DNA from 4 places in the Clostridium sp. CM042 genome. Region 4 is predicted to be linked to each of the others. Evidence: riboswitches for the same ligand, from Rfam matches in the RefSeq annotation. Region 4 holds a riboswitch; each other region holds the start of a gene.
What was found. A riboswitch is a leader RNA that binds a small molecule or an ion and turns the genes downstream of it on or off. The one in region 4 is predicted to bind thiamine pyrophosphate.

Region 1 (7,554 bases), 340 kb from region 4:
GCGAAGATAAAGTGAGTGTGCGAGGCAAAAGTGCTTCTAAACCACCTGTTAGAGCAGAAATAAATTTGATTAGGAAATTTAGACCTTAGCAAAGGATGATAAAGTAACAAAATACAACCTTAAATATTATTATTTACAATTATCAATTGATATGCTAAAATTATTTATTATATCAAGACTTTGATTCTATTTATATGATTTATGGAGGAGCTCAATGACAAAAGGACAAATTGAAGCGAAATTAAGCGAAGCAATTAGTAAATTTGAGATTGAACACATGGGTAGAGGTCCAGAAAAAATTCGGACAATCATATTTCAAGATTTAATATTAGTAAGACTTAAAGGATTTTTAAGTAAATCAGAAAAAAGCTTGGCTCAAAGCAAGGAAGGCGTCGATTTAATTAAAAGACTGAATATTGCTTTGTTTGAGAATGCAAGAGAAAATTTGGAAGAAACTATAAAATCTATAATTGATGTTAATATAGTAAGTACTTATTCTGATGTGAGTACCAAAACAGGTGAAAAAATTATAGCTATAATTGTAGACCAAGATATTGAAGAACGATTAATAAAATAATTATGGAAGATGCATTGAAGGGTCAATGACCAGTCAAGGGGTAAGCCAATAACAATAACTCTGAGTGAGGAGTTTTTGTTATTGGCTTTTTTATTGATTTTAATTTTAGAGAAGTATTATAAAAGACGAAGGGAATGATAATATGAAATTTAAGCAAAGGTGGATATATGTGATTTTGGGAATTATAATTATGATGTGCTTAGGCACTGTATACTCATGGAGTGTTTTTAGGATTCCAATTGAAAAGGCTTTTAATATAGGATCTACTCAAAGTGGCTTTCCTTACATGGTTTCTTTAGCAGCTTATTCATTTTTTATGTTTATAACTGGAAAATATTTAGAAAAATACAGTCCAAGAATGATTATTTCTATGGGCGCACTTCTTGTAGCATTAGGATGGATATTATCTGCATATGCACCAAATATATATATTTTAACTGTAACATATGGGGTAATAATTGGCGCTGGCGTAGGTATAGCATATGGAGCTCCGATGACGGTAGTAGCAAAATGGTTTCCAGAAAAAAAAGGCTTAGTAGTAGGTATTGTATTAATAGGATTTGGTTTGTCACCACTTATAACAGCTCCACTTGCAAGAAATTTAATAGAAAGTTATGGAATAACAAAAGCTTTCCTTATATTAGGTGTATCTTTTGGGGTAATAATACCTTTGCTTTCGTATCCATTTAGATATCCGTCTGAGGTGGAAAGTAAAAGTCTTGAAACAACTTCAAGCACAAAAATTCATATGAATGGTACGAATACTGCTAAAATGATTAAATCAAAAAACTTTAAAGGGCTATATGTAAATTTTATGATTGGATCAATGATTGGACTAATGTTAATTGGAATGACAAGTAATGTTGGTGTAGAACTAATAAAGCTATCCCCCAAAACAGTAGCTTTATTAATGATCGTATTTGCAGTTTTTAATGGAATAGGTAGACCTATATTTGGATTGATTACGGATAAGTACTCGTCTAAAAATGCCATGCTAATTTCTTACGCACTAATTATTATTGCAGCATTATTAATGCTAGTGGCAAATGAAGGTAGTTTAGCATTATTTAGTATAGCGTTTTCGATATTTTGGTTTAATCTTGGAGGATGGTTAGCTATAGCGCCTACTTCAACTATTGATATGTATGGAACAAAACATTATAGTGAGAATTATGGTGTTGTGTTTACGGCATATGGTATAGGAGCCATTATCGGGGTGTTAGTTTCGGGACTTCTAATGGATATCCTTGCGAATTATAATTATATCTTTTATTTTATAATTGGTTTATGTATTATGGGTATTCTTTCATCTCAAAGAATGATTAAAACATAATCTAACACAATTGCTGATTTTAGTGGGCTAGAGTTAAGAAATGAGTGATAGTAATTTCAAAGTTATTATATTTAATGCTACGTAATATTATATTACGTAGCATTAAATATAATACAGTAAACTTCATGATGAACAGAATAATGTATTAGTATAATTTTTGGTTGAAGAAAAACCTGAAGTAGGTAGTAGATATATTTTGAGGTTAATTTAGAACTTTGGTTATAGCTAACTTTGATAATCGTTTTAAAGGTAGAAGTCCAATAATTACACAGGTGATAATGGTTTCCACACTTAGGTATGAACCGTTATATAAAAGGGAGTATAAATAAACAGAAGTTCCCTTTGGAGCATAGCTTCCGAAGAACACTACTCCAGATATGAAATGGCATGCAAATCTAGCTAGCATTGCTACGACTACGCCAATAAGTATGCCCTTAGTATCACGTGATCTAAAGTAACCAACTATTCCAATAGCCATAAAAGGAAGCGGATAATCAAATAGTACTTGCACTGGATGGAGTGCGAAGGGCTCTACTAAAAAATTAATAATTCCGAATAAAAAACCTGTTAAAAAACCAACTTCAGGACCATAAAATAAAGATGCAAGTATGATTGGAACCATGCTTCCAGCAGTAATTCTACCACCTTGTGGTAATTTTAGAATTGTAATAAACTGCAATACAGTAGATAATGCAAGAGATATACCAACTAAAGTTATCATCTGCGTAGTAAATTTAATTTTCCTAACTTTCAAAACTGCAAAGATTAATAAGAGAACTCCCAATAGTGCAAAAAGATTAATGGGAGTTTTTGTAATTTCAGCGATTCTTTCGTTAAAAGTCATTTTATAGCCTCCATGTATTGTGCTACAGAAGTATTATGGTAAAAACAAAAAAAACTATATTCACAAAAGGAATATAGTTAATGTACTTATACATCATAACCGCTTTCCTCCGCTGGTATTATCCAGATCAGGTATAAGGGTCAATGAATTAAATATTCATATCTCAGCCATTAGGCACCCCTAGCACATATATTATTATTATTATCATTTAATTATATAGCAATATATTATATTTTACAACCGGTTTTAAATATTTAATATATAAGCCTTATGCATAGCCTATCAATTATTGTAGTGAGGGAAGCAGTTAATTTTAAATTTACAAATCGGAGGGGGAAATAATAAAATAAAGAAAATACCGGAAAAGATTGATTTTATAATCTGGATGGTATAAAGTTAATAAATGTAAGGTGATCAATTTAGCATTAGGGTTACAAAATACCCAGGGAATTTATTATTAAGGGGTTTTGTATTAGGTGATCAAGATTAAAAAATAATATGTGTTTCCAAAAAATACATACAAGGAGGTTATTATGAGAAAAAAAATATTTTTAATATTTACACTCATTATTTTAATGTCTCTTTTAGGCTGTTCAAGATCTAAGACTGCTACAATAAAAAAAACTGCCCCAGTTATACCAAGCACTGTAGTTGAACCCATTAAACCGGCTGAACCAGCTCAAACCTCTTCGATACCCGCTTTTGACAAGACTGCTGTTATGAAGGCTTCAGGAAAGAGCGTTCCAGTTTTAATGTACCACTCAATTGCTTACGAAAAAGATAATCCTATCCGTCTTCCTGCTAAAAAATTAGAGGAGCAATTTAAATATTTAAAAGATAATGGTTATTACACTATTACACTTACTGATTTATATGATTATCTTATTAAGGATATACCAATACCTGAAAAATCTGTAGTTCTTACTTTTGATGATGGGTATGAAGATAATTATACGGATATGTTCCCTGTTTTGAAAAAATATAATTTTAAAGCAACAATTTTTGTTATTACTGCTAGCATTGATAAAAGTCCTAACTATTTGACTTCTAAACAACTTGTAGAGATGGAGAAATATGGAGTAGAAATAGGAAGTCATACCGTAAAGCATGAAAATTTAAAAGAGATGCCTAAGGATAAACAACTAGAAACTTTAGTTAAATCTAAAAAAGATTTAGAAAAAATATTAAATAAACAAATAAAATTCTTTTCCTACCCTTATGGCGGATACAGCAAAACTTCAATTGAGGCCGTGCGCGAAGCTGGTTACACAATGGCTTTCAGCACTGACGGCAGATGGTCTTCCAAAAATGACGGTATACTTTCATTACATAGAGTATATATAAGTTCATTCCATGATAGGGAAGAATTTAAAAAACGAATTTCTAATACAAATTAAAAGTCGGGTCCCTAAGTTACTAGGGGCCCGCTTTTATATATGTTATTCTAGGTACACCAAATTGTAAGGTGTCTCCTGATAAACATAATAATTTAACCAGTTTAAAAAAAGCAAACTTGAGTGACCTCTCCATTTTACGATAGGCGTTTTTAATGGATCGTCTTTTGGATAATAATTTTCTGGAACATTTATATTTAATCCGTTTGCTATATCCCTGTCATATTCGTTTTTTAACGTTAATGGATCATACTCTGAATGCCCGGTTATAAAAATTTGGCGTCCCTTTTTTGCTGATACAATGTAAATTCCTGATTCCTCAGATTCTGATAAAATTTCAAGCTCATCTATTTTATCAATATCAACTTTTCTTATTTCAGTATGTCTTGAATGTGGAACATAAAATTCATCGTCAAATCCACTCAAAAGTTTAACATTTTGTTTTGTTATTTTATGTTTAAATACTCCAAATACTTTACTATCAAGTTTATGTTTTTGCACTCCGTAATGATAATGAAGTCCTGCTTGAGCACCCCAACAAATATGTAAGGTAGAGTATACATTGTGAACACTCCATTCCATAATTTTTTTTAGTTCATCCCAGTAATCCACTTCTTCAAAGGGAACACTTTCAATTGGGGCTCCCGTTATTATCATTCCATCAAATTTAGAATTCTTTATTTCTTCAAAAGTATTATAAAATTTAATTAAATGTTCCTGCGATATATTTTTACATGCATGGCTTGCTGGGTGAAGAAGAACTATATCAATCTGTAGTGGAGAGTTCCCAAGGAGTCTTAAAATTTGCGTTTCAGTATCGATTTTTGTTGGCATAAGGTTTAAAATCACAATTTTTAAAGGCCGAATATCTTGGTGAAATGAACAGTGCTCTGTAATAGTAAAAATGTTCTCTTTATTTAAAGTTTTAAATGCTGGGAGATTGTCAGGTATTTTTATTGGCATTTACATCCTCCTTGTAATAAGGCATTTTCTAAAAAAAAGCTGCTTTCCTATAAGGAAAGCAGCATGATTAACTTTAATAAACAATAAAATTGTATCATAAAATTTGCTATCGTCCTTATCTTTCAGATTTTATAATCTGATGGAATTGACACCATTGCACTCCACTTAAGAATGCTGGTTGTCGGGCATCATCGGGCCAGTCCCTCTGCCGCTCTGGATAAGTTGTATTCAGTTGTTATTGCTTAGTATATTACTCATAAAAGTAATTGTCAATAGTTAAAAATGTCTTAATTTTATTTTTGACAATATTGCACATATGTGTTACTATTGCTACCGTCCATCGTAGGGTATATAGATAATTATATGCTTGATAAGATGGTTGGATAAAGCCAACTGCCTTATCCAGCATTTTTTTATTTTAGGAGGAAGTCAGTTGGAACTATCATTTGTATATTCTACATGAAATCAGGTAAATGGAATAATAATAATAATAATAATAATAATAATAATATTATTTGTTGAGGAAATTATTTGATTTTAATGTGAAAATTAAAAAGATGATTTCTGTCAATAATACAGAAATCATCTTTTTAATTCAGCATAGACTTATTTAAAATTCTTATTTACAAATGGTATGTTTTTTATTCAAATATTTTTTTTCATAGCTGCTATACATTACCCAGGCGACAGCCGCAAAGAATATTGGACCAGCTATACTCCAAAGTGTTATAGCTAATTTTCCTTCCAGTGCTGGTTGTATTATTGAGAAGAAATTTGCAAAGCCAACAGTGAACATAACTATTATTGTCCATATTAAAGCACTCTTGTCGGTTTTGAATATTTCAAAAGGCTTGATAATATCTTTATTTTTCTTAAATGGTGCAAAAGCAAAAGCTATAAACATGTATGGAAGAGTCATAGCTACGTTTGTCATTGCTACTAACACAACGAAAAAACCAGACATATTCTCTCCACCAAAGGATACAAGAGCAATCATAACACAAACTATTACAGCTTGAATCCACATAGCCCTTTGAGGCATTCCGTTTTTCATTTCTGCCATTTTTCCAGGCCATAATTTAGCTGGAGTACCTTCAATTAATTGTTTTAGTGGTGAAAACATTAATGTAAAGAATGCACCGGCTAAAGCTAAGAACATTGAAATTCCAACGAATCTAGCTACTCCATGCGCCATAGCCATGCTCGTTGCTTCGCTTGCACCGAATGCACTACCAAGAGAATATCCTAGGTTGCTCATTACCACATAACCAACATTACCTAAGTGAACGCCGTTGCCAGTCATAACCTTTGACCAGTTAGTAAATATACCAACAAGGAATATTCCAAGTGCGTATCCAACTGAGATAATAATTGCTGAAATAACAACACCCTTAGGGAAGTTTTTTTCAGCATTTTCTGTTTCGTCAACTAGTCCTCCGACAACTTCGATACCACCATAAGCAAATATAGCAAATACTACGAAAGCAAATGATGAAATCATATTTCCGCTATAAGCAGGATCTGGCGAAGATATGAATGAATTAAGCCCAACTATTGGCTGAGCTAACTGGCCATGATTTCCTATAAGGACTAGTAGTGATCCGACTAATAAGACTACGTTTAACAATGCAACTGCAGTGCCACCTAGTGAAGTTACCTTCTTAATTTTATCTAATCCCTTAGTTGATATAACTGTAACAAATATTATCCAAAGTATTCCAAGTAGTCCGAGAGTTTTAGGGCCAGTTAATCCAGTTATTCCAAATAAGGCCCAAGTCTGTGTTGTATCTTTACCAAATATTGCATTTGATATTGGGACCCATACTCCTGATGCAACGTTAACCATCCAGATTACATAAGATGCGTACCACATAAACGTTGCCATAAAAGCAAATTTGGCTCCCACTGATTTTTCCATCCATGAGTAGATTCCACCTTTTTCGTCCTTGAAAGCTGCACCAAACTCAGCTAGCATGAAAGCAAAAGGAATAAAAAATGTTATTCCTGATAAGATATACCATGGTATGGCAGCATATCCCATTTTATAAAATGATCTGGGGATGTTGTTAAAGCCATAAACTGAAGTGAAAATCATTAAAACTAATGATACCAATGTTAAATGTTTAGTATTTTTAACTTTTTCTGACATGTTTTTTCCCCCTTTAATGTAGACGATTTAATTTACTTTACTAATATCATTATATAACAATTTCCAGAAAATTCAATGGCAAAAAAATAAATTTCAGTTAATAATTAGGAATTAGTAGAATGTATACTATAGTGCTTAGGTAAATAGTGCATAAGGTAAGAAAAGAGGATATAATAAAGGAAGCTTTGAAACTATCGTTTTATTGTAAATCCATTTAAATAAAGGGGAAAATGATGATAAAAACAAATGCTATGCGAATTTTAGATAAAGTGAATGTAGAATACAATGTTATAA
Region 2 (7,554 bases), 800 kb from region 4:
AGACCCTAAATATGGAGTATACGAATTGATGTCAAGAAACAAAAAAGATGAGTTTTAAGAAAAAAATTAGTATAAAAAGACCAATTTTTTATTAAGAAGTTAATAAAAAATTGGTTTTTTTTATATATTTTTAATCTATAGTAATAATTCATTGATCTCTAAAATATATTTATAGTGATAATAATAAGTATTGGGAGGTATATCTTGGATAATTTTGATATATATAAAGATATAGCAGAGAGAACACAAGGGGATATTTATGTAGGTGTCGTGGGGCCTGTAAGGACTGGAAAATCAACATTTATAAAAAGATTTATGGAGCTTATGGTAATTCCTAACATAGAGAATCCTCATAAGAAAGAAAGAGCAAAAGATGAACTTCCTCAAAGCGGTTCAGGGAAATCGATTCATACTACTGAACCTAAATTTGTACCCAACGAGGCAGTTGAAATTGAGTTTGAAGGAGGTACTAAATTCAAAGTTAGGATGGTTGATTGTGTTGGGTATATTGTTAAAGGAGCGGTAGGATACGCTGAAGGAGAGACGCCTAAAATGGTGACAACCCCTTGGTATGACTACGAAATCCCATTTGAGGAAGCAGCAGAGATTGGAACAAAAAAGGTAATAAATGAGCATTCAACTATTGGTCTTTTAATTACTACAGATGGTTCTATCACAGGTATAGAAAGGGAAGAATATTTAGAAGCAGAAGGAAGGGTAGTTGATGAACTTAAATCCATTAATAAACCTTTCATAATGGTATTAAATTCTAAAAATGCAGATGCTCCTGAAACACAAGTTTTAGCAAGGGGATTAGAAGAAAAATATGATGTTCCAGTTCAAGTCATGGATGTTATAAATATGAAAGAGGAGGATATAGCTAATATATTTCAAAGAATTCTTAGAGAATTTCCAGTTAAAGAAATTAACATAGATATGCCAGAATGGATTGAAAACTTAAGTTCTAAGCATTGGGTAAAAATTAACTTTATGAAGTTCTTAAAAGATACGTGCAAAGATATTTTTAAAGTTAGGGATATAAATAAATCACTACTAAGCTTTAAAGAAGTTGATTTTTTAGACTCTGCAATACTTGATGAAATGAATATGGGAGAAGGTACTGCTAGAGTCAATATAATTCCTAAACACGAATTATTTTACAAAATACTTGGCGAAACTTGTGAGTGTGAAATAAAAGGAGAAAATGATTTATTAACATTAATGGGAGAATTCTCTAGAGCTAAAGTAGAATATGATAAAATTGCAGAGGCTTTAAAAGATGTTAAAGAAAAAGGCTATGGATTAGTTGCACCACAGCTTTCAGAAATGACCTTAGAAGAACCTGAAATTGTACAACATGGTGGTAGGTATGGAGTTAAATTAAAAGCATCTGCACCTTCTCTTCACTTTATTAAGGCAGATATACAAACAGAAATATCACCTATTATGGGTACAGAAAAGCAAAGCGAAGATTTCTATAAATCCATTGTAGAACAGTTTGAGAATGATAAATCTCAAATTTGGCAGAGTAATATGTTTGGTAAATCTTTAGAAGTGTTAGTTAAAGAAGGCCTTCAAAATAAATTATTTAAGATGCCTGATGACGTTCAAATAAAAATTCAAAAGACTCTACAAAGAATTATAAATGAGGGTAATGGGAGCTTAATATGCATTATATTATAATAATATTTTTAAGTATATAGTAGCTTTGAGTTATAAGGAGTATTCCTTATGGCTCAAAGCTTATTTTTTTTATGTGAGTAATTGTCGACATAGTGTACAACCTCTGTTTAATAGCACATACAAAAAATATTATAAAATTTATTAAAAGAGGTATAATAGCTATGTGGAAGTTTAGCGTATATTAAAATATACATAGAGGTGATCTAATTGCAATTTAAAAAAATATCGTTATTAATAGTATTAACACTTGCGCTTTGTGGTTGTGCAAATGACAGACAAAATCAAAATCAGATAAATTTAAGTAATGCAAAGCAAACAAATAGTAGTCTTAAAACGGATAGTAATGGAAATACAAACTCTAAATCAACTTTAAAAGATAATAGTGAGTCTAATATTAGTTCAAAACTATTTTCCCCAATTATATTAGATAATAGTTCAAGTCTACAGACAAAAACTATTAACTGGTCATGGGCTTATTCACCAAGAGATAACTCAACATTATTATCGAAATACCATGCTTATGCTTTTGGCGAAACTTCATCAAAAGTAATTTACCTAACTTTTGATGAAGGATATGAGAATGGCTATACAACAAGTATTCTAGATACTTTAAAAGCTAACAATGTTAAAGCTGCTTTCTTTGTAACAAAACCCTATGTAACGGGTTCTTTTAATGGTACAAAAGATATTGATCTTGTAAAAAGAATGATGGATGAAGGCCATATTATAGGAAATCATTCGGTGCATCATAAATCTATGCCTTCTATAACCAATGAAACGGATTTTAATTCAGAGATTACAGAAAACGAAACTACTGTGAATAATATCTCTGGTTTAAAAATGTCGAAGTTTTTTAGACCGCCTATGGGTGACTTCAGTGAACTTTCTCTTTATTACACTCAAAAGCTTGGTTATAAATCAGTTTTTTTCACACTTGCTTATAAAGATTATGACCCTAAGAACCAGCCAAACCCTGAAACAGCAAAAAAAAATCTTTTAAAAGAAACGAAACCTGGAATGATATGTTTACTGCATGCAGTTTCAGAAACCAATGCAAAAATACTCGACAGTCTGATTAAAGAGTGGAAAAGTCAGGGATATGAATTTAAAACATTGAATGATCTTCCTTAGAAAATAGCATAGAATAATGTAAGGTTATACATGTTATTTTTAAGTTGTTTAGTAAAAAAACTACAAAGTTTTGTTGACAAGCGGTTACATAGGGTTATAATAAAAGAAAATAGAATATTTGCTAGGGGTGCCTTATGCTGAGAGATAGTTTTACTATTGACCCTTAAACCTGATTTGGATAATACCAGCGTAGGGAAGCTTATTAAAAACATTATATAGTAGTAAAGCTATATAATGTTTTTAAGAGTAAACTGTACGTCTATATTCCATTATGGAATATAGACATTTTTGGGCTTAGAACTGTTTGAGAAATTAAATGACGATAGAAGGGTGGAATAGTATGAAATTTACAGATTATATATTTGAAGAGGTAAAGGAATTTTGGAATTCATATTTAGAGCATCCATTTATAAAGGAGATAGGAGAAGGTACCTTAGATAAGGAAAAGTTTAAAAACTATCTTATACAGGATTATCTATATTTAAAAGAATATTCAAAGGTATTTTCTGTAGGGTTAATTAAGGCAAAAAATATGGACGAGATGAAATTTTATTATAATTCAATAAGAGGAATTATGGAGGATGAAACAGCTGTTCATATAAAATATTTAGAAGGCTTTGGATTAACTGATAAAGAAACGGAAAAATGTGAATATGAGTTAATAACTACAAGTTATACAAGCTATATGCAAGGTGTCGCGCTTACTGGAGATTTAAAGGAGATTGCCCTTGTTACTATGCCGTGTACGTGGAGTTATAGCTACATAGGCAAATATATTAAAAAGACTTATGGACATAAGCTAGAGGGGAATTTTTTCAATCCTTGGATTGAAGAATACGCTTCTGAAGATTTTGAAAAATTCACTAATGACTGGCTGGGTTATATAAATGATTTATGCAAGGACATAGATGAGGTAGAAAAGAAAAAACTATTAGCTATTTTTATGAAATCATGCATGTATGAATTAGAATTTTGGAATAGGGCATATAATTAATATTAGATTAAAAAATTGGGAAACTTTCCTTCTGAAATGTCGTTAAAGTGAGATTATAAGAGTATAATGTATATATAAGTATAGTTTTAATAAAGAAACAAGATAACTTGTTAAAAAATACTGAATTATTTAGGAGGCAACATATATGTTAAAACAAACATTTAAAGACGATATTATTAAATATATGAAGAGTAGGGATAAGGTAAGACTGACTGCTTTAAGGACTTTAATGGCTGACGTTAAATATAAAGAAATGGATTTGAAAAAAGAACTTTCTGACGACGAGTTAATTGGTATTATTGAGAAAACAATTAAACAATTAAATGAAACTCTTAGTTATGCGAAACAAGCGAGTAAAGAAGATATTATAGCTGAAACAGAAATCGCTATCGAAATGTTCACATTTTATATGCCCAAGCAATTAAGTGACGATGAAGCAAAAATAATTATCAGTGAAGTTATTGCCGAAAATCACTTTAGTGGAAAGGGTGACATGGGGAAGGTTATGAAGGCTGTTATGCCTAAGTTAAAAGGAAAGTATGATGGCAGGAAGGTGAATCCCCTTGTAAATCAATTATTGGCATAGGAAAAATGGAGTAATGATATCCTTTTAAATTTAAAGGTAAATTAGTAATTAAGAGTGAGTTTTATCCCATATGTAGGGGTAAGATTCCATAGCCATCAAGCTAAGAGAATTCTATAAAAATAAAACCCCCCATTTGTAAAAATGTTATCATTTAAAAGATAATAAAAACACATCAATGGGGGTAATTTACAAATGATAGAAGAAAACTTAAAATTGGATAAAGATATGAAACATTTTGCAGCTGAAATTAAAAGATGTTTTTCAAAAGAGGAGATTGAAGAAATTGCGAGAGAAACAGGTTTTGTGAAAAGAAAAGGTAAGATTTGCGCATGGGAATTCATTTGCTTATGCTGTTTTATGGATGCAGAGGTTGCGAATAATACACTTGTTACCTTATGTACAAAACTTAGTGCAAAAATAGGAATAATTATTTCTAATCAAGCATTAGATCAACGTTTAAATGAAAAATGTGTTGAATTTTTAAAGAAGATTTTTGAGAATCTGTTGCTCCAAACAATAACGAATAATACTTGTATACCAAGTGTATGGGATGAACATTACAAACGAATAAGAATACTTGATTCTACTGCTTTTCAAGTACCGGAAAGCTATAAAGATATTTATCCTGGGTCTGGCGGCTGCTCTCAAGCTTCAGGTGTAAAAATACAACTAGAATATGAATTGAAATCTGGAAATCTTCTTAATGTACAAGTAGGAGCTGGTTCGGGAAGTGACAATACTTTTGGGAGCAAAATAAGAGATACTATCAAATCTGGTGATCTTATTTTAAGAGATCTTGGATACTTCAATTTTGAAGATTTTTTGGATATAGAAGATAGAGAAGCATTTTACATATCAAGACTCAAACCTAATATAGCAGTATATATAGAAAATAAGGATATAGAGTACTATAAGAATGGTTCCCCTAAAAAATCAAGCTTTTTTAAAAGAATCTACATTTCTGACATAATGAAACAGATGGGCGAGGGTGACCGTTATGAAATTAAGGATGTCTATGTAGGTAAGGAAAAGACGCTAAAAACAAGGCTTATTTTATATAAACTAACAAATGATCAATTAAAAAAAAGAACAGAAAAGTCTGTGAAGAATGCTAAAAAGAAGGGCATAGAAAAAAGTGATAATACTATTGAATTATTAGGAATATCTATTTATATAACCAATATTACAGAAGAAGTTTTAAGCGCAAAACAGGTTCATGAGTTTTACAGCTTAAGATGGCAGGTGGAAATAATTTTTAAAACGTGGAAATCCATATTTAGTATACATGTTGTAAAGTTAGTTAAAATAGAACGGTTTCAATGTCAGCTTTATGGAAAACTTATTTTGCTACTCATAAGTTCTGCTGTAATGTTTAAAATGAGGACTTTAGCATTAGAAAATAAAGGCCTTGAAGCCAGTGAAATTAAGACTTGTGAAATAGTTCATGAATATATTGATAGTCTATATTTTGAGTTTATCAAATTCCCTAATAAAGTTTTTAATACCTTAAAATTAATATTTGAAAATGTAGTTAGGAATGGTCTGAAATCTCATAAAAAGGATAAGAAAACTGTTTTTGATATTCTTGGAGTTTGTTATAAATTAACATCATCGCAGGCTAAAGTTGCAGCATAAACCAATTTAACAAAATTGCGAATATTCCCACTATATAGTGGTTTTTTTGGCGTGCCATGAAATTATTTGAATACTAGTATGCACTTAAAATACACCATTTAAATTCACAAATGAAAAATTAATGGTAAAATATTGTAGTTGGTGATAATCCAATATTATTTAATGTGGCTTAGCTTGATGGCTATGGGGTAAGATTCACTTTTATTTTTTATTAAGAAAGTATTTTTTAAAATCTAAAATTTATAAAATGAAGCTTTAATAAGTAATGAGTCCTTGTTGAATAATCACTTTAAGAGTATAACAATAGTTGATGATACTGGATTAGGGTTGCTTAACACGTTAGGTAATAAAGAATACTAGTACATATGGTGAAATGTTAACTTATTCATATCATCCAAATTGTACTCAAGATTTTAAAGAAAGAGAAAAGCTATTTGAGAACTCATGGGAATACCCATATATCGACAAGATAAATATAGAGGCTGAAATCTTAGATATGTTATATGAAGATATTCCAATATTTTCTGATATGCAGATTCTCGTGACAAAAATTAGTATAAAAAGAGTTTTGAAGAAAATGAAAAGAAATTTCTTGGAGCCCTTAAAACAAATGCACCATGCAGAAACGCTACACACTAATGCAGTCGTTCCTAACTTACTCCCAACCTATGGAAGTTATAGGTCGCCAGTCGGTAAAATCACTTGGTTTAATGATTATTTTGGAGATAATGGACAAGTCTTGAAGCCAAAAGATTATGCAACAAAAGGAGTTTTGGATAATCCAGTGGATGGTACAAAGATATATGCATATAAAGGTACACACGGATCATCTAATCCTGGCAACGATAAAATGGATCTTCTTAGCAAACAAGACTGGGGTGCTTTACCAAGTGTGGTTTTAGATATAAGATTACCTGAAATGGAATATTTCGGAGTAGCAGCTGGATATGACTCTAAGGATCATGATTATGGTTCTTTCACTGGATATTATTTTCATATATAAATTTAAATATAGGCGAATTCATAAAGAGTCCGCCATATTTAAATATCATATTAACTAAATAAGGAGATTTATATGAAAAAAATAGTGATAACAACAGGTATATGTTTAATACTTATTGTTAGTATATATTTTAAATACTACAATACTAAGAATCCTTTTATGATAATAATGTACAATACTAATACCAAGACTTATTATTATAAATATGATTTTAAGCATAATACATATAAAACAATTTATTCTAAAGAAAACAACGGCTATTCGGATGGTTTGGCGGCAAAAGATGGAAGCGGCTTATATTATACCAACAAGGTAAATGGTAACTATAATCTATACAAAGTAAAAACAAATGGTAATTCTTCTGATAGTATTCAATTAACTGAAAATATAAAAATAGATATGTTTTGTTTAGGTGATAATAAAATATTTTGTAGAGCCAGACAACCAAATCATAGCAACAATAGTATAGCTATATTAAATTTATCAAATAATAAGTTAACCGTTTGTTATAAAGAAGAAACT
Region 3 (7,554 bases), 620 kb from region 4:
GGACTAGCCTTTGACTGCGACGAATTATATTGGGTTAGATCCAACAATTCCTTAACGTGAATTTTATCGAAAATATTAGCGCTAACCCTAATTGTTATGTACATTCAGTTTACTAAGTAAACCGTTGATTCATATGGATTGTTAATCAATCAAGTTAAATTTAACGACATTTCAGAAGGAAAGTCTCCCACTTCTATAAGTTGAAGTTAATTACCCTAGCAAAAATAAAACTTTAGTGGAAGTTTAAATCTCCTTCTGAAGTCGTTAATTCATCTTCTATGAAGATGTTACAGCTCCGCAGGAGATGATTTAACTAAATAATTCTCCTTAAGAAATTCTAAAATAGAATAGCAAATATACGCCATATAGAGCGTTTTAAGATGAGAATAAAGTAAAGGAGATATGAACTTCATACCCAATCACTAAATGACCCTAAAGAAGTATTAAGGGTGTTAGCCTAGGTTGTAAATATACGACCATACCATATAACATTTATTATGTTGTATGGGTTTTATGGTTTAAAACCTGAAAAATTTTATATGTTATAATTAAGCAAATAAGTAAATTATAACTTGTATTAAACTATTTAAGAGGCTTATTTACATTTTATGTATAGGGAGGGATTCAAATGAAAAATACTACGAAAAGTTCAAAAACAGGAATAATTATTTCTGTAGTTGCAGTTATTATTGCTTCAATATCCTTTGTATATGCTAGGAGTAAAGGAATGCCTAGTTGGACTCAGGGCATTATATTATTTTGTTGTATTAGCATGTTTTGTATTAATATTCCAAGATATAAATCACATAAAAATAAAGACAACAATTCTAAAAAAAACATTTAATTGGTACATAATTTTCTAAAACTAGGGACTAAATAATTAGGGTGATCGTAAGGAATTTGGAGCGTGGATAAAGCTGTAAATCATGCATAAAAGCAGTGTATATTCTCAATTAGACACCCCGAATAGCATGAAAACAGTAAATACTTGTATACATAAATGTAACAATGAGGGTATAGGCTAGTTATAGAGGCGTAGAAAAATGTCGTGAAGATTTCCATTTCACGACATTTACTTCTTTCTATCCTAATTATATTAAATGATTTTTAATTTTTATTTATATCCAATTTAAGGTAATAATGGTATACTTAAATAAATATATGGTAGGGGGATAAACATGAAATTATGGAAGGAACATTGGAACATAATTATATTTCCAATTATTTGGGGAATATTCGCTGATTTAAGTCATGGCGATATTTTGGGCTTTTTTATACGAGTGATCATAATATGTTTAATAGAAATTTTGCTGCTTTGTGTATTTAAAATAATAAAATTAATAATTCTAAATTACCAAAAGAGAACTTAAGAAACATTCTAATGTATATAGTTGGAAATTGAGAGTTTATTAAAAGGGGATTGAAATGAGCATTGAAAAAATATTGTTTAAAAAAATGAGCATTAAAAAGATTAGAATTTTAACAATCAGTAATATTATTATTCTATTATTGAATTGGTTCCCCTATAGAAAGTTCACTTATGTCATCGGTGTGTTATGTGTTACTTTAATTGCAAATATATATGGTTGTATATAGTAATTAATCGTTGACTTAATTCGTAATCTTCTTTAACTACATAATAAAAGATAAGGTGTGACCGACAATCGCAAATGGAGATATTTCGGTAAGTAAAAATTTAGTAAAGATGTTTGCCGAAATTTCTCCATATGACTTTGCCGGTAACAGAAGGGCATTCAAGATAATTATATATTATATTGAATGCCCTTTGATCGTTTAAAGCTGAGCAACTTTTTATATGGAATATTCATTATTAATAGTATAATGAATAATGAATATATTGGCGTCTAAGAGGGGTGGGGTAAATTCATCCTTAATATGTAAAGAAGTACCTAATCCTGAAGATAATAATAGAATCACAAATTTAGGGATGTACGAAGATTACTTTATAAAAGAGATAATACCCTTAACCGATAAAACTTTCAACACTATAAAAAATAGAAAAGGAAGATACATAGGAGGGGCATCTGCTGGTGGTTATGTAGCTCTTCATAATATATTCCGGCATCAAGATATGTTTTCCAAAGTAGGCGGACATATGCCTGCTTTGGAACTGAAACTTGAAGAAGATGCTAAACTATATTATAAAAACATTGGTGCATGGGAGAAATATGATCCAATATACATTGTAAAAAACAACAATATTTCTTCTAGTATTGATATTTATCTTGATGCTGGTGATAAGGATGAAGGTGAATTTTATGAAGGCTGTTCAATTTTACATAAAGTATTGAAAGAAAAAGGAATAAAATCTCAAAACAATATATTCCCTGGTCATCACAATGTCGAATATATAAAATCAAATATCGAAAAATATCTAAAATTTTATGGTTGTTAATTATAATAAATCACTCTCTATAGATTCATAATATTCTTAAATTACCTACTAACCTTAATTATGAAAATCAAAGTGAATGTAACATAATATATTGATTTGTTACGTTCAATGTATTATAAATAATACTAATATTAAAAAAACCACGTTTTCATTATAAATATATCACAGAAAAATAGCAAAAAAACTTAATAATCTGGGTAAGTTAGTTTATTTAGACTAGATTACTGGCTACTAATTCCATTTTATTTAAACCTATATTAGGAGCAGCGAACGAGCTTGTGCCACATCAGGTTTTCATGTGAATCATTAAAGAGAAAAACTAATGTGTACTATCCTTTGACTGCGATTGAATATAAAAATAAACATTCCAGTGCCTTAATACATTATTTGATTTATCGTATTACAAACCGTCTTAATAAACATTGTACCCTTATGGAGTTTTTTAAGAAATAACTCCATTGATTTGTTAATTGCTTCATCTACTATTTGATTAAAAGTTATGTTGATATTATCATACATAGGTTTTAATCCTTGAATCTTTCTTACTGTTGATGGTTTTTGTGCGAAGCTTCTTTTTACAGATAAAGTATCTTCCTCATTATTATCCTCCGAAGAATATAAATTCTTAAGTTCTAAAGAATTTTCATTCTTAACTTCTTTAGAATTAATATTTTTAAGCCCACTTAAAATCCCTTTGCTTCCACTGTTATTATTTTTGCTCATAATTTAAAATCTCCTTACTTAAGCTCATGTAATCATTGAAAGAATCGCATTTATTATTAAAATAAATTACTGGTGACTGAGCATCTTGACTGTACTCTATTTTACTATCAACTCTAATAACACTATCAAAAACCTTATCTCCAAACACTTCTATAAGACTTCCTCTGATATTTTTAGCAATGGTTTTTCTGCTGTTAAACATAGTTATTAGTACTCCCATAATTTCAAGTTTTCCATTAGTGTTTTTATCAACGATTGTTATTTGAAAGAATTACTTCTAAAGATTCTATGCTTTTTATAATTATCTTCCCAATCTTTAAGAAATTCTTTTGCGCAAACTTCACCAGAATTATATAACTCCATAATTTTTTTATTTCCAATATTAAAATCTGTGGTTTTAATATCAAGAGTATCGATTTTTACAGTACGCAAGAAATCCATTTCTCTTATATGAATATCATCTTGTGCTTCTAGCATGGTCTCAATAATTGAGCTAGTGAAATTTAAGATATTTGTGATTTTATGTTCCCGTATTTCTTTGTTTCCTCCGAGTTTAAAACCGATGGTTGGCCAGAGAGGAACGCCATTCACATCAAAAAGCCAAACTGGGTAATTGCTTAAAACACCGCCATCAACAATGAGAGACTTTTTATTAGTATTTATATTATATAAGTTTACAGGGTGAAAAAAATAGGGAATAGAGATGCTCATTCTTATTGCCAGACTTACTTCAAGTTCATCAGGATTTATCCCGTATTCCGCAATGTCTTCTGGTAGTATTAGCATCTTTCCACGGCTTATATCCGTTGCTATAATATGCAGTTTGTATTTTCTTTTATACTTGTTATTATTTAGAAGAATACCTTTTTCCCCTGGAATAATCAAATCTCCAAAGGTTACTTTTTTTCTATTTGCAAGCTTAAGTTTATACGATAAAACTTCATCAATCCAATTTTTTATATAGTCACCTTTATAAATGCCTTTTTTTAAAAGTAGATTGTAAGCATCAGAGAATATAGGCATATTAAAATGACTTTTATCAGTAATTTTTGTATAGTCTAGCTGTAGCATTAATTTTTTTATCTCATCAGCAGAGTACCCTACTGCAACTAGTGCAGCTATAATAGATCCAGCAGAGTTTCCTGAAATATTTTTCCAATTATATCCATCATTCTCAAATGTTTTTAAGGCGCCTACAAGACCGATGCCCTTAACTCCGCCACCTTCGAACACAATATCTGCAAATTTTCTATTATTGTAAATATTCATATATACCACTCCTTTATGAGTAATATATGAATAAATATATCTTCACGTCATAGATTTAAAAAATAATATTTAGTTACACTTTTTTCTATGAAAAGAATACTATATATTATAGTGATTTTATAAAAGAGGCAATGTATGAAAAAGTTAGAAGAATTCACACCTTCTGAATTGGCTATATTAGCAACAATAATAGGGATTATAATTGCTTCTAAGTTTAATGTTAACCAACAAAATGCATTAGGCAATTTTTTAACCGGTTTGGCGCAAAGCATTTTGATAATTGCAGCTCAGACTCAAAATCTTGAATCGCAGGATGGAAATCAATCTGGAGATAATGGAAATAGTAATTCGAAGAATAGTAATTCGAAGAATAGTAATAAGGATTTGCAAAAACAGATAGATGAACTTAAGGAATATATTAAAAAGTTTGAGGATAATACGAATTGAAAAACGCACTGATTAAAAGATGCGTTTTTTAATGGTTTGACATTATAAGAAATTTTAGGTAATATATATGTGTAAAGTAATTTAATATTAAAAACTAGGGGAGTCAATATTTTTGTCTGAGAAGAAACAGTTAAGTTTCGACCCTTATAACCTGAATTGGATAATGCCAGCGGAGGGAAAATATGATTTGAATTTAGTTTCAAATATGACTATATAAATGGTGCAAAGTTGTACGATTATAGAACCCTTCGCTTAAATATGAGCAAAGGGTTTATTTTACTTTAATAATATTCTAAGGAGGAATTGAAATGTCAGTTGTAAATGTAAGTCTTCAAGTTATACCAGTGGTGGCAGAGGAAAGGATTTACCCGGTAGTGGACAAGGTTATAGAGTATATTCAGGCTAGCGGAGTGAAATATGAGGTAGGGCCAATGGAAACTACTATGGAAGGCGAAATGGATGAGCTTTTAGATATAGTAAAAAAGGCTCAAGAGATTTGTGTAGAGCATGGAGCATCTAGGGTTGTTTCTATAGTGAAAATCGATTATAAAGCTGAAGGCGTGACTATGAATGAAAAAGTATATAAATATAGAAAATAAGCTTATTCCTATAGTTTTTCAATTGATATTTCTTTTTATATGGCAGATATCTGTAGATAGGTGGAAGGTTCCACAATACATATTGCCTTCACCAAAAGATATTATTATTACCTTGGTGAATATAGTTCCAAGCATTACTAAGCATATTTATGCGACTTTATATGAAGCATTGATTGGATTCGCAATATCAATTTTGATTGCACTAATTTTAGCTATCTTAATGGATAATGTAAAAATTATTAAAAAATGCATATATCCAATTTTAGTAGTATCTCAGACTGTTCCAATTATTGCCCTAGCGCCACTTTTCATAATATGGTTTGGTTTTGGAATATTACCTAAGATTATTGTAGTAGTGTTAGTGTGCTTTTTCCCTATAGTTGTTAGTTTGATTGATGGATTAGAGTCAGTAGACGCGGATATGGTAAACCTTTTAAAGACTATGGGGGCTAGTAAGTTTCAAATTTTCACCATGGTGAAGCTACCAGCCTCTACTGTGAATTTTTTTTCGGGCCTTAGAATAGCAGCAACCTATAGTATTATGGGGGCAGTTATTGGAGAATGGCTTGGAGGAGATAAGGGTCTTGGGGTATATATGATTAGAGCTAAAAATTCATATGCACTTGATAAAGTTCTTGCAGTAATTATAATTATTGTAATGCTAAGCATGGGACTATTTGGACTCTTATACTTAATACAATATTTTTTTACTCCTTGGACTAGAAATAAAGCGGATAACAATGACTAAATTTATATAGGACATATTATTTTATTTGGAGGTAAAATTATGCTAAAGAAAGTAATTTCATTATTATTAACAGTTTCAATGACTACGGTTTTATTTGTGGGTTGTGCTGCGAAAAAAGAAGATGTAAAGAAGGAAGAAACTTTAAAAAAGGTTACTGTTATTTTAGATTGGATACCAAACACTAATCATACTGGATTATATGTAGCGAAAGATAATGGATATTTTAAAGAAGAAGGACTTGACGTTCAAATTATTCAGCCAGCGCAGGGGAGTACTGCAAGTTTAATTGCAGCGGGCAAAGGAGATTTTGGCGTAAGCTATCAAGAAGATGTAACTTATGCTAGAACTGCTAAAGATCCACTTCCGATAAAAGCTATAGCCACTATTATTCAGCATAATACTTCTGGGTTTGCGGCACCTAAGGAAAAAAACATTAAATCTCCTAAGGATTTTGAAGGCAAAACCTATGGCGGATGGGGATCTCCTTCTGAAAATGCAATATTAAAGGCAGTTATGGAAAAAGATAATGCAGATTTTTCGAAACTAAAGATGGTGGATGCAGGATCAGAAGATTTCTTTGCTGTAACTAAGAAAAATATTGATATTGAATGGGTATTTTATGGATGGACAGGAATAGAAGCAAAGCTTAAAAATATTCCTATTGACTATATTGATATTGGAAAATTAAATAAAGATTTAGATTATTATACTCCAGTAATTATAGCTAATGAGAACAAATTAAAAGCGGATCCCGAAACGGCAAAGAAATTTTTAAAAGCAGTTACAAAAGGATATGAATACAGCATGGAAAAACCTGAGGAAAGTGCTAAGGTTTTACTGAAAAATGCACCGGAGACAGATGAAGATCTTGCCGTCGCAAGTCAAAAATATTTAAAGGATCAATATAAAGCTGAAGCTCAAAAATGGGGCATAATGAAAGAATCAGTTTGGAATAATTACACAAAATTTCTTTTAGATAAAAAGCTTATAGGAAAAGATATGAAGGCGAGTGAGGCATTTACTAATGAGTACTTACCAAACTAATAATGAAAAATTAAGAGTAGAAAATATTAAAAAAACTTTTGGAAGTATGAATATAATAAAGGATGTTTCTTTTTATGCAAGAGAGAATGAATTTATAAGTTTACTGGGCCCAAGTGGAAGTGGTAAAAGTACAATTTTTAATATTATATCAGGTCTTTTACATCAAGATGCGGGTAAAATTATAATTGACGGAGAGGAATGCTGTGGTAGATTTAAAAAAGTAAGTTATATGCATCAGAAGGACTTACTACTTACCTGGAAAAATATTGTAGATAACACTACGCTACCTCTTGTTATAAAAGGAAAAT
Region 4 (7,554 bases):
ATTGATATTGATAAAGTTATTGGCATTAATGAAATTAAAATTGTTGAAAAAAAAGCTAACAAAATTGTATTAGACAATATTAAAGTAGAAATACTATATCCAACCAATTCTGAACTTAAAAAATTATCACTAAAAAAAATCCCAGTAAAAGCTGGTGAAAAAGTAAGAATAGTTAAGATAGGTGATATTGATATAAACCCTTGCTGTGGTACACATCCTCGCTCAACTATCGAGGTGCAATTAATTAAGGTTACAAAATTTGAAAAGTATAAGACTGGCATAAGAATTGAATTTATATGTGGACAAAGAGCTGTTTCTGATTATGCCTTAAAACATGAAGCCATGGAAAAAATGTCTAAACTTTTATCCTGCAATAATGCTACAGTTTTGTCCGTTGTAGAACGACTTTCCGGTGAACTTAATAAAGCACTTACTGAAAAAAGGGCCCTAAAGGCAGAGGTCGCGCAGTATGAAGTTCAAAATATGTTAGAGGCAGCCCCAAAAATAGAAGATATCAGGATACTTAAATGCATTTATGATAATGGAGATTTAAAATATACTAATACCTTAGCTACAAAATTGGTATCTGCTCCAAAGGTTATCGTTTTATTTGGAGTAAAATCTGGAGATAAAGCAAATCTTTTATTCATGTGCTCAAAGGATTTAAATATCATTAGCATGAGCTCTATTTTAAAAGATGCCATAACTCTAATAGACGGCAAAGGTGGTGGAAGTGCCTTTTCTGCACAAGGTGGTGGACGTAATAATAATAATTTAGATTCTGCGCTAGATTACGCTTACAACAAAATTAAAGAAAATATAATCTCTGGTTCAAAAAATTAAATACTTTACTAAGGTAATTTCATTAACAATTTAATAGTTACAGGTGAAAATATTAGGCACATTTCAATAAATAACTTGTTATTTATTGAAATGTGCCTAGCCTTGTTATTTCTAAAAAACAAAGTCTCTTGCCCCCTATAACCCTTCAATATACGTTTTACCATCCTCTGATAATCCGATACACAATGGAGAAACCATTACTTCGCGAACTTTATAATATTTTAAGCTTCCATCTTGTTGTGGTTTAAAAAATCCTGAAAAATCATGAATAGAATAATATTGACCTTTTTCTTTACCGATATAAATCATTGCATGTACTGGAAGAACATAGCTTTTCTGCTGCCGCCTTTACAGATTTTTTCCCGAGAATATCTGAAACAACTGCTATACCATCAATATTTGCTATCTTTAATAAAGCTACGTTTTTCTCAGTAATCCCACCAATAGCAACTACAGGAATAGAAATGTTATCTTTTATTTCTTTCAAGCAGTTCACTGAAACTGCACTTGCATCATCTTTAGTAGCTGTAGGAAACATAGCTCCAACGCCCACATAATCTGCTCCTTCTTTTTCTGCCTTTTGAGCTTCCTTAAGTGTTGAAGTAGAAATCCCTATTATCTTATTATTTCCTATTATACTTCGTGCAACACCCGCTGGCATATCACTTTGACCCAGATGAACCCCAGCAGCATCTATCGACTGTGCAATATCAATTCTATCGTTTATTATTAATGGGACCTTATATTTATCTGTAATAATTTTTATTTTTGATGCAATGTTATAAAATTCTAAAGTACTTAAGCTCTTTTCTCTAAGTTGAACTAATGTAACTCCACCTTTTATTGCTTCCTCCACACCAGTATATATATCTGTATCCACTAATACATCCCTATCCGTAACAAGATAAAGGCTGTAGTCTATATTATTCTTCATTTATTTTGCTCCTTTTCATTATTAGATCTTCAGATAAATTGTAAATAACATCTAGCATTTTCACTTTAAAGGTTCCTGATCCTTCACTATTTTTATCTAAGCTCTCATAAGCTATTTCTCCTGCAATACCCATTGAAACGATTCCTGCGAGTGCTGCTATTAAATTGTTATCTCCTGCACCTAAATAAGTGCCAATAACTGAAGTACACATGCAACCTGTACCTGTAACCTTGGACATTATTTTATGACCATTTTCTACGGAGTAGAGAGTTTTTCCATCTGATATAATGTCTACCACACCTGTTATAGCTACCACGGTATTAAATTTAATAGCAAAATCCCTTGCCATTTCCTTCTCTCTTGTAAATCCATCGCTATTCATAGAAAAACTCTCAGAAGCATCCACACCTCTTGTTATAGTTTCAATACCATAGAGTGTTTTTATCTCAGATAAATTTCCACGAATAACCGCTAATTTCACTTCACTTATAATTCTTTTACAAGTTTCTGTTCTATAAGTTGTTGCTCCTACTCCAACAGGATCTAGGATAACAGGTATATTTAATTCATTTGCCATTTTTCCTGCCTCAATCATAGACTCTATAATTACACTATTTAATGTTCCTATATTTATAACAAGTGAAGACGCCAGTGATACCATCTCAGAAACTTCATGGATATCCTCCGCCATAACTGGTGATCCACCAATAGCTAGTGTAATATTAGCACAATCATTAATAGTAACATAATTTGTTATTTGGTGTACCAATGGGTTCTTTTCTTTTAAATTGTTTAGTAATTCAACTATTTTCTTATTAATTTCCATTTAGACATCATCCTCCAACTTATTGTATATATAAATCCTGTAATAATCATAACAGGCACTGTAGCCCCTAGTACAAAATCAAGTTTTATAAAACTATAGTAAATTACTATTCCTATAATCCATACAAGGATTGCTCCCCAATTTATAAGTACACTAGATTGCAGCTTTGTATTTTTCTTTATTATAAAATAATCAGTAATCAAAATTGCAAATAATGGTGCAAAAACTGATCCTATAGCATATAAAAAGCCCTCATAATTTTCTATAGGAAGTATAATCGCTGCCAGTGTCCCAATAATTGTCATGACAATACCAACTTTTTTTTCACTGAGCTTTGGCATAATGTTTAAGAAAGAAACTCCTGCTGAATACACATCTAAAAATGTGGTGGTTACTGTAGATAACACTACTATCCCGAGAGCCGCCATTCCTAAATTTACAGCAAGCATCATAGCTGAAGGATCTGAATTATTCGAAACTATAGTAGCCCCGAGGCCTATAATAAACATCCATGAACTCCCTAAAAAATAACCTATGAAGCTTCCACAAGCTCCTTGTTTTTCACTTTTTGCAAATCTAGTATAATCTGCAATTAAAGGTAGCCAAGAAAGAGGCATAATTATACTGAATTCTAGTGCACGTCCAAAAGATATTCCTCCAGTACTTGCTTTTAGTAGTAATGTTTTATCTTTGAAGATAATTGTTCCAAGTACCAATGTAAGTATAAAAAGCAAAGATACAGCTGTAATATTTAATTTTTTCATACCTGCATTTCCAAAACAAAGCCATAATACTGTGAGTACTCCTATTAGAATGATACATACTAATCCATTATCAAAACCCCATAAACTTTGAGTTATTAAGTTTACAAAACTCGCTGCTACCTTTATCATAACTGCTGTCCAACCAATTAGTTGAAGTATATTTAAAATTGAAAATAAATAGGTACTATATACTCCAAAAGAAATATTGGTTGAAGTCATTGCTGGCACTTTTTCCCTAGTTCCGATGATGCCACCTAGTATCAATATTCCGGTGCCAATTAAATGTCCTAGTAAAATTACTATTATCCCTATTTTAAATCCTAAGGGTGCAATTAATCCTCCCGTCATTATTTCAGCAATGGATACCGCAGCTCCAAACCATAAAAATACAAAAGTCCAAAAACCTAGTTTTTCCTTATCATTAATCATTTGCCATTCTCGCTTTTTTATATAATTCATAGAAGTGATTGGTAGGCCCTACCCCATGCCCAATATCTAAGGAATGCTTTATAGCAGTTGTTATATACTGCTTTGAATTTTTTATTGAATCCTTCATGCTAAAGCCAAGCGCTAAATTTGCAGCTATGGCTGAAGACAAAGTACATCCAGTTCCATGAGTATTTTTTGTATTTATTCTCTTAGACGTAAAATGTATAATTTCACTTCCATCATAAAACACATCTATGGCATCGAACTGCATATGTCCACCTTTTATAAGCACATTTTTGCATCCTAGCTTGTATATTTCTTTTGCTGCACTTTCCATATCTTCTACTGTTTCTATGTCCAAAGCATCTGAATTTACTTCGCGAAGTATTTCCTCAGCCTCTGGAACATTAGGTGTAATAAGTGATGCTAGTGGAATTAGTTTTTTAATCAAAGCCGTTTTTGACTCTGGCTTTAACAGTGAATAACCGCTTTTTGAGATCATTACGGGATCCAGTACTATGTTTTTAGGATTGTATTGTTTTAATTTCTCACTTATTGCATCAATAGTTGAAATCCTCGATACCATACCAATTTTAACAGCATCTACATCTATATCTGTAAAAACAGCGTCAATTTGTGCCTTAATTATTTCCTCGTCTAGATCCCTAACTTCAAAAACACCCCTAGTATTCTGTGCTGTTATCGCCGTAATGACACTCATTCCATATACGCCATTTGCACTAAAGCTTTTTAAATCTGCTTGCACTCCAGCCCCTCCTGAGCTGTCAGAACCTGCTATAGTTAAAACTTTTTTCATATCAATTTCCTCCTAAAATAATTGTTTTTTAAATGTTAGATCAATTTTCTTTTGTATAAAACAAAAAAACACAAACCCATAGGATTTGTGTTTAAATTATCTTGATATATAAAAATCTATATATAATACACCAATAAACAACTTCCTACGCTGGCATTACCCAGTTCAGGTCATAGGGTCAAAGAATTAAAGTTCTTGCTCTCAGTTGGCCTATCCAACTCCCCTGTGTTAGGTTATTCTTTTTTATAAACTAAGGAATATGAAATGTCTTAACTAGTAATCATGTTAGTAATTTCATGTATCTTATAATAACATAAACAATTGTTATATACAATTCATGCCTTGTTATTACTATTCAAGTTTTATACCTGATCTTTTAACAGCTATATGCCATCCATGAAGTAATTCTTTTCTTTTTTCCTCGGTCATACTAGGTTTGAAACTTCTTGATATTGCCCAATGCTCCGCTACTTCATCTTTACTCTTCCAATATCCTACCGCAAGCCCTGCAAGATAAGCTGCACCGAGTGCTGTAGTTTCAGTAACCTCTGGTCTGTCTACTTGAACATTTAAAATATCAGATTGAAACTGCATTAAGAAATTGTTATTGCAAGCTCCTCCATCTACTTTAAGTTCTGTAAGTATAATTCCAGAATCTTCTTGCATTGCTTTTAATACATCACGTGTTTGGTATGCAAGTGCTTCAAGAGTTGCTCTTATCAAATGTTCTTTCTTTGCTCCTCTTGTAAGTCCTACAATTGTTCCTCTTGCGTAAGGATCCCAATATGGTGCTCCAAGTCCAACAAAAGCAGGAACTACATATACTCCATTTGTATCTTCTACCGCATTAGCATATTCTTCACAGTCACAAGCATTGTCAATCATGCGTAGCTCATCTCTTAACCATTGTATAGCCGCTCCAGCTATAAATACACTGCCTTCAAGTGCATACTGTACTTTTCCATCTATTCCCCAAGCGATTGTCGTAAGCAATCCTTGTGTGGATTCAATTGCTTTGTCCCCTGTATTCATAAGCATGAAGCATCCTGTACCATAAGTATTTTTAGCTGTTCCTGGTGAATAGCAAGTTTGTCCAAATAATGCTGCTTGTTGATCTCCTGCAGCTCCAGCAATTGGAATTTCTCCTCCAAACAATGAACTCTCTGTATATCCATATACATGACTTGAAGGTTTAACCTCTGGAAGCATTGATTTTGGTATATTTAATGTTTCGAGTATTTCATCATCCCATGTAAGTTTATGAATATTAAATAGCATTGTTCTTGAAGCATTAGAATAGTCCGTTACATATGTTTTTCCTTTTGTTAAATTCCAAATTAACCAAGTATCTATATTACCAAACAATAAATTGCCTGCTTCAGCTTCCGCTCTAGCGCCTTCTACATTGTCCAATATCCATTTTATTTTTGTTCCAGAAAAATAAGCATCTAAAATAAGTCCAGTTTTAGCTCTAACAACTTTATCGAAACCTTTTTGCGTTAATTCATCACAAGTCTCAGCTGTTCTTCTACATTGCCATACAATTGCATTATATACTGGAATTCCCGTTCGCCTGTCCCAAACTACAGTAGTTTCTCTTTGATTTGTAATACCTATTGCTGCTATATCAGACGCCGTAGCATTAACTTTAGCCATCGCTTCTGTTGCAACGCTAATTTGACTTGACCATATCTCCATTGGATCATGTTCTACCCAAGCTGCTTGCGGGAAAATCTGAGTAAATTCTTTTTGAGCGGAAGTTACAATAAGTCCCTTTTCATTGAATAGAATACATCTTGAACTGGTTGTTCCTTGATCAAGTGCCATTATATATTTAGCCATTTTAGCAAAACTCCTTTTTGAAATTAGTCTTATTCAATCGTTTACATATTGATAAATAAAAAAGCACGTCAAAACAAAGCATAATACTTCATAATAACGCGGCTCATTTTCTCTGCCATTTAATATATATCATTATATTTAGTATAACTGATTATTATAGTTATTGCAATATAACTTATAAACTTCACAGTTTAGCTTTATTCTTTAAATTTTTTAAATCAAAAAACTCTCAATATTTTCATCTATATTTTAAAACAAAATGGGTAAACTATATACTGTGCTGGATAATACAGTGTAATTTTTATATTAGAAGGGAGATTACTTATGAATAACAATTTAGAAGAAACAAAACAATTAAATAAACAATCAGCAGCTAATGGAGGTTCAAGCTCTTACGCAAATGCTGGTATGTCTAGTAGTACTAGTGATTCTACTCTACAAGAGACAGTACAATTAAATAATGAATCATCTGCAAATAAAGGTACTAGTGGTGTTTCAAATTCCAGTATGTCTAATATGTCTAGCAGCACCAGTGACTCTACTTTAGCAGAAACAAAACAATTAAATAGTCAATCAAGTGCTGGAATGTCTAATATGAGTAGTAGCACTAGTGATGCTACCTTAGAAGAGACAAAAAAGTTAAATAACCAATCATATGCAAATAAAGGTACTAGTTCAAAATAAACTTTTATTTATATGTTCTTTAGATTACATTTAATAATTTTTTAATGATATGATATTTCTTAAGGGAAGCCATTTAATTAAATGACTTCCCTTAAGATTTGTTTTATTGTTATATTAACCTATTCTTCTATATAAGTAATATTACCATCAAAAATATAATTCAAAGAAGTTTTTGTACCTTCTAGTGCATACATCATTTTTTCAATTACGACTTGTTCTTCTTTGCTAGTTGTTATAGAAAGTTTATCCTCTTCATTAACTTCAGACTTTAGTTCAAATTCATATATAAAATCGTTTATTAGTCTTATCCACTCAGATGTGTCATTAGAACCTATATTTTCTCTCTTTCCGAAATCTTTTAATGTTCTCTCTAATTGTTTTTTTGAATATCTCAATATATTTGCCATTCTTTTGC

Region 1: it holds a riboswitch for thiamine pyrophosphate, as region 4 does, so the genes downstream of both, thiT (energy-coupled thiamine transporter ThiT) here and thiD (bifunctional hydroxymethylpyrimidine kinase/phosphomethylpyrimidine kinase) in region 4, are expected to answer to the same signal.
Region 2: it holds a riboswitch for thiamine pyrophosphate, as region 4 does, so the genes downstream of both, tenA (thiaminase II) here and thiD (bifunctional hydroxymethylpyrimidine kinase/phosphomethylpyrimidine kinase) in region 4, are expected to answer to the same signal.
Region 3: it holds a riboswitch for thiamine pyrophosphate, as region 4 does, so the genes downstream of both, ACWJJ7_RS04190 (MTH1187 family thiamine-binding protein) here and thiD (bifunctional hydroxymethylpyrimidine kinase/phosphomethylpyrimidine kinase) in region 4, are expected to answer to the same signal.

What each region holds. Positions count from the first base shown of each region.
Region 1 is NZ_CM143646.1:1,845,479-1,853,032, reverse strand. Features, by position in the region: gene ACWJJ7_RS08705 (FAD-dependent oxidoreductase) at 1-89, shown strand, start outside; gene ACWJJ7_RS08700 (Na-translocating system protein MpsC family protein) at 215-577, shown strand; gene ACWJJ7_RS08695 (L-lactate MFS transporter) at 720-1,910, shown strand; gene thiT (energy-coupled thiamine transporter ThiT) at 2,113-2,754, opposite strand; TPP riboswitch at 2,842-2,946, opposite strand; gene ACWJJ7_RS08685 (polysaccharide deacetylase family protein) at 3,288-4,151, shown strand; gene metA (homoserine O-acetyltransferase MetA) at 4,194-5,111, opposite strand; SAM riboswitch class I at 5,224-5,335, opposite strand; gene yjeM (glutamate/gamma-aminobutyrate family transporter YjeM) at 5,731-7,260, opposite strand; gene ybaK (Cys-tRNA(Pro) deacylase) at 7,494-7,554, shown strand, end outside.
Region 2 is NZ_CM143646.1:698,465-706,018, reverse strand. Features, by position in the region: gene ACWJJ7_RS03350 (NAD(P)H-dependent glycerol-3-phosphate dehydrogenase) at 1-58, shown strand, start outside; gene spoIVA (stage IV sporulation protein A) at 205-1,683, shown strand; gene ACWJJ7_RS03340 (polysaccharide deacetylase family protein) at 1,891-2,814, shown strand; TPP riboswitch at 2,928-3,027, shown strand; gene tenA (thiaminase II) at 3,155-3,808, shown strand; gene ACWJJ7_RS03330 (GatB/YqeY domain-containing protein) at 3,954-4,394, shown strand; gene ACWJJ7_RS03325 (IS4 family transposase) at 4,587-6,029, shown strand; gene ACWJJ7_RS03320 (DUF4135 domain-containing protein) at 6,376-7,032, shown strand; gene ACWJJ7_RS03315 (hypothetical protein) at 7,105-7,554, shown strand, end outside.
Region 3 is NZ_CM143646.1:881,953-889,506, reverse strand. Features, by position in the region: gene ACWJJ7_RS04220 (hypothetical protein) at 629-844, shown strand; partial or broken gene ACWJJ7_RS04215 (alpha/beta hydrolase) at 1,877-2,416, shown strand; gene ACWJJ7_RS04210 (hypothetical protein) at 2,792-3,139, opposite strand; gene ACWJJ7_RS04205 (ParA family protein) at 3,126-3,341, opposite strand; gene ACWJJ7_RS04200 (patatin-like phospholipase family protein) at 3,398-4,408, opposite strand; gene ACWJJ7_RS04195 (hypothetical protein) at 4,544-4,855, shown strand; TPP riboswitch at 4,942-5,051, shown strand; gene ACWJJ7_RS04190 (MTH1187 family thiamine-binding protein) at 5,164-5,454, shown strand; gene ACWJJ7_RS04185 (ABC transporter permease) at 5,426-6,202, shown strand; gene ACWJJ7_RS04180 (ABC transporter substrate-binding protein) at 6,242-7,246, shown strand; gene ACWJJ7_RS04175 (ABC transporter ATP-binding protein) at 7,227-7,554, shown strand, end outside.
Region 4 is NZ_CM143646.1:1,502,857-1,510,410, forward strand. Features, by position in the region: gene ACWJJ7_RS07125 (alanyl-tRNA editing protein) at 1-843, shown strand, start outside; gene ACWJJ7_RS07130 (hypothetical protein) at 979-1,152, opposite strand; gene thiE (thiamine phosphate synthase) at 1,136-1,777, opposite strand; gene thiM (hydroxyethylthiazole kinase) at 1,767-2,603, opposite strand; gene cytX (putative hydroxymethylpyrimidine transporter CytX) at 2,582-3,796, opposite strand; gene thiD (bifunctional hydroxymethylpyrimidine kinase/phosphomethylpyrimidine kinase) at 3,789-4,613, opposite strand; TPP riboswitch at 4,738-4,848, opposite strand; gene glpK (glycerol kinase GlpK) at 4,965-6,455, opposite strand; gene ACWJJ7_RS07160 (hypothetical protein) at 6,780-7,139, shown strand; gene ACWJJ7_RS07165 (hypothetical protein) at 7,259-7,546, opposite strand.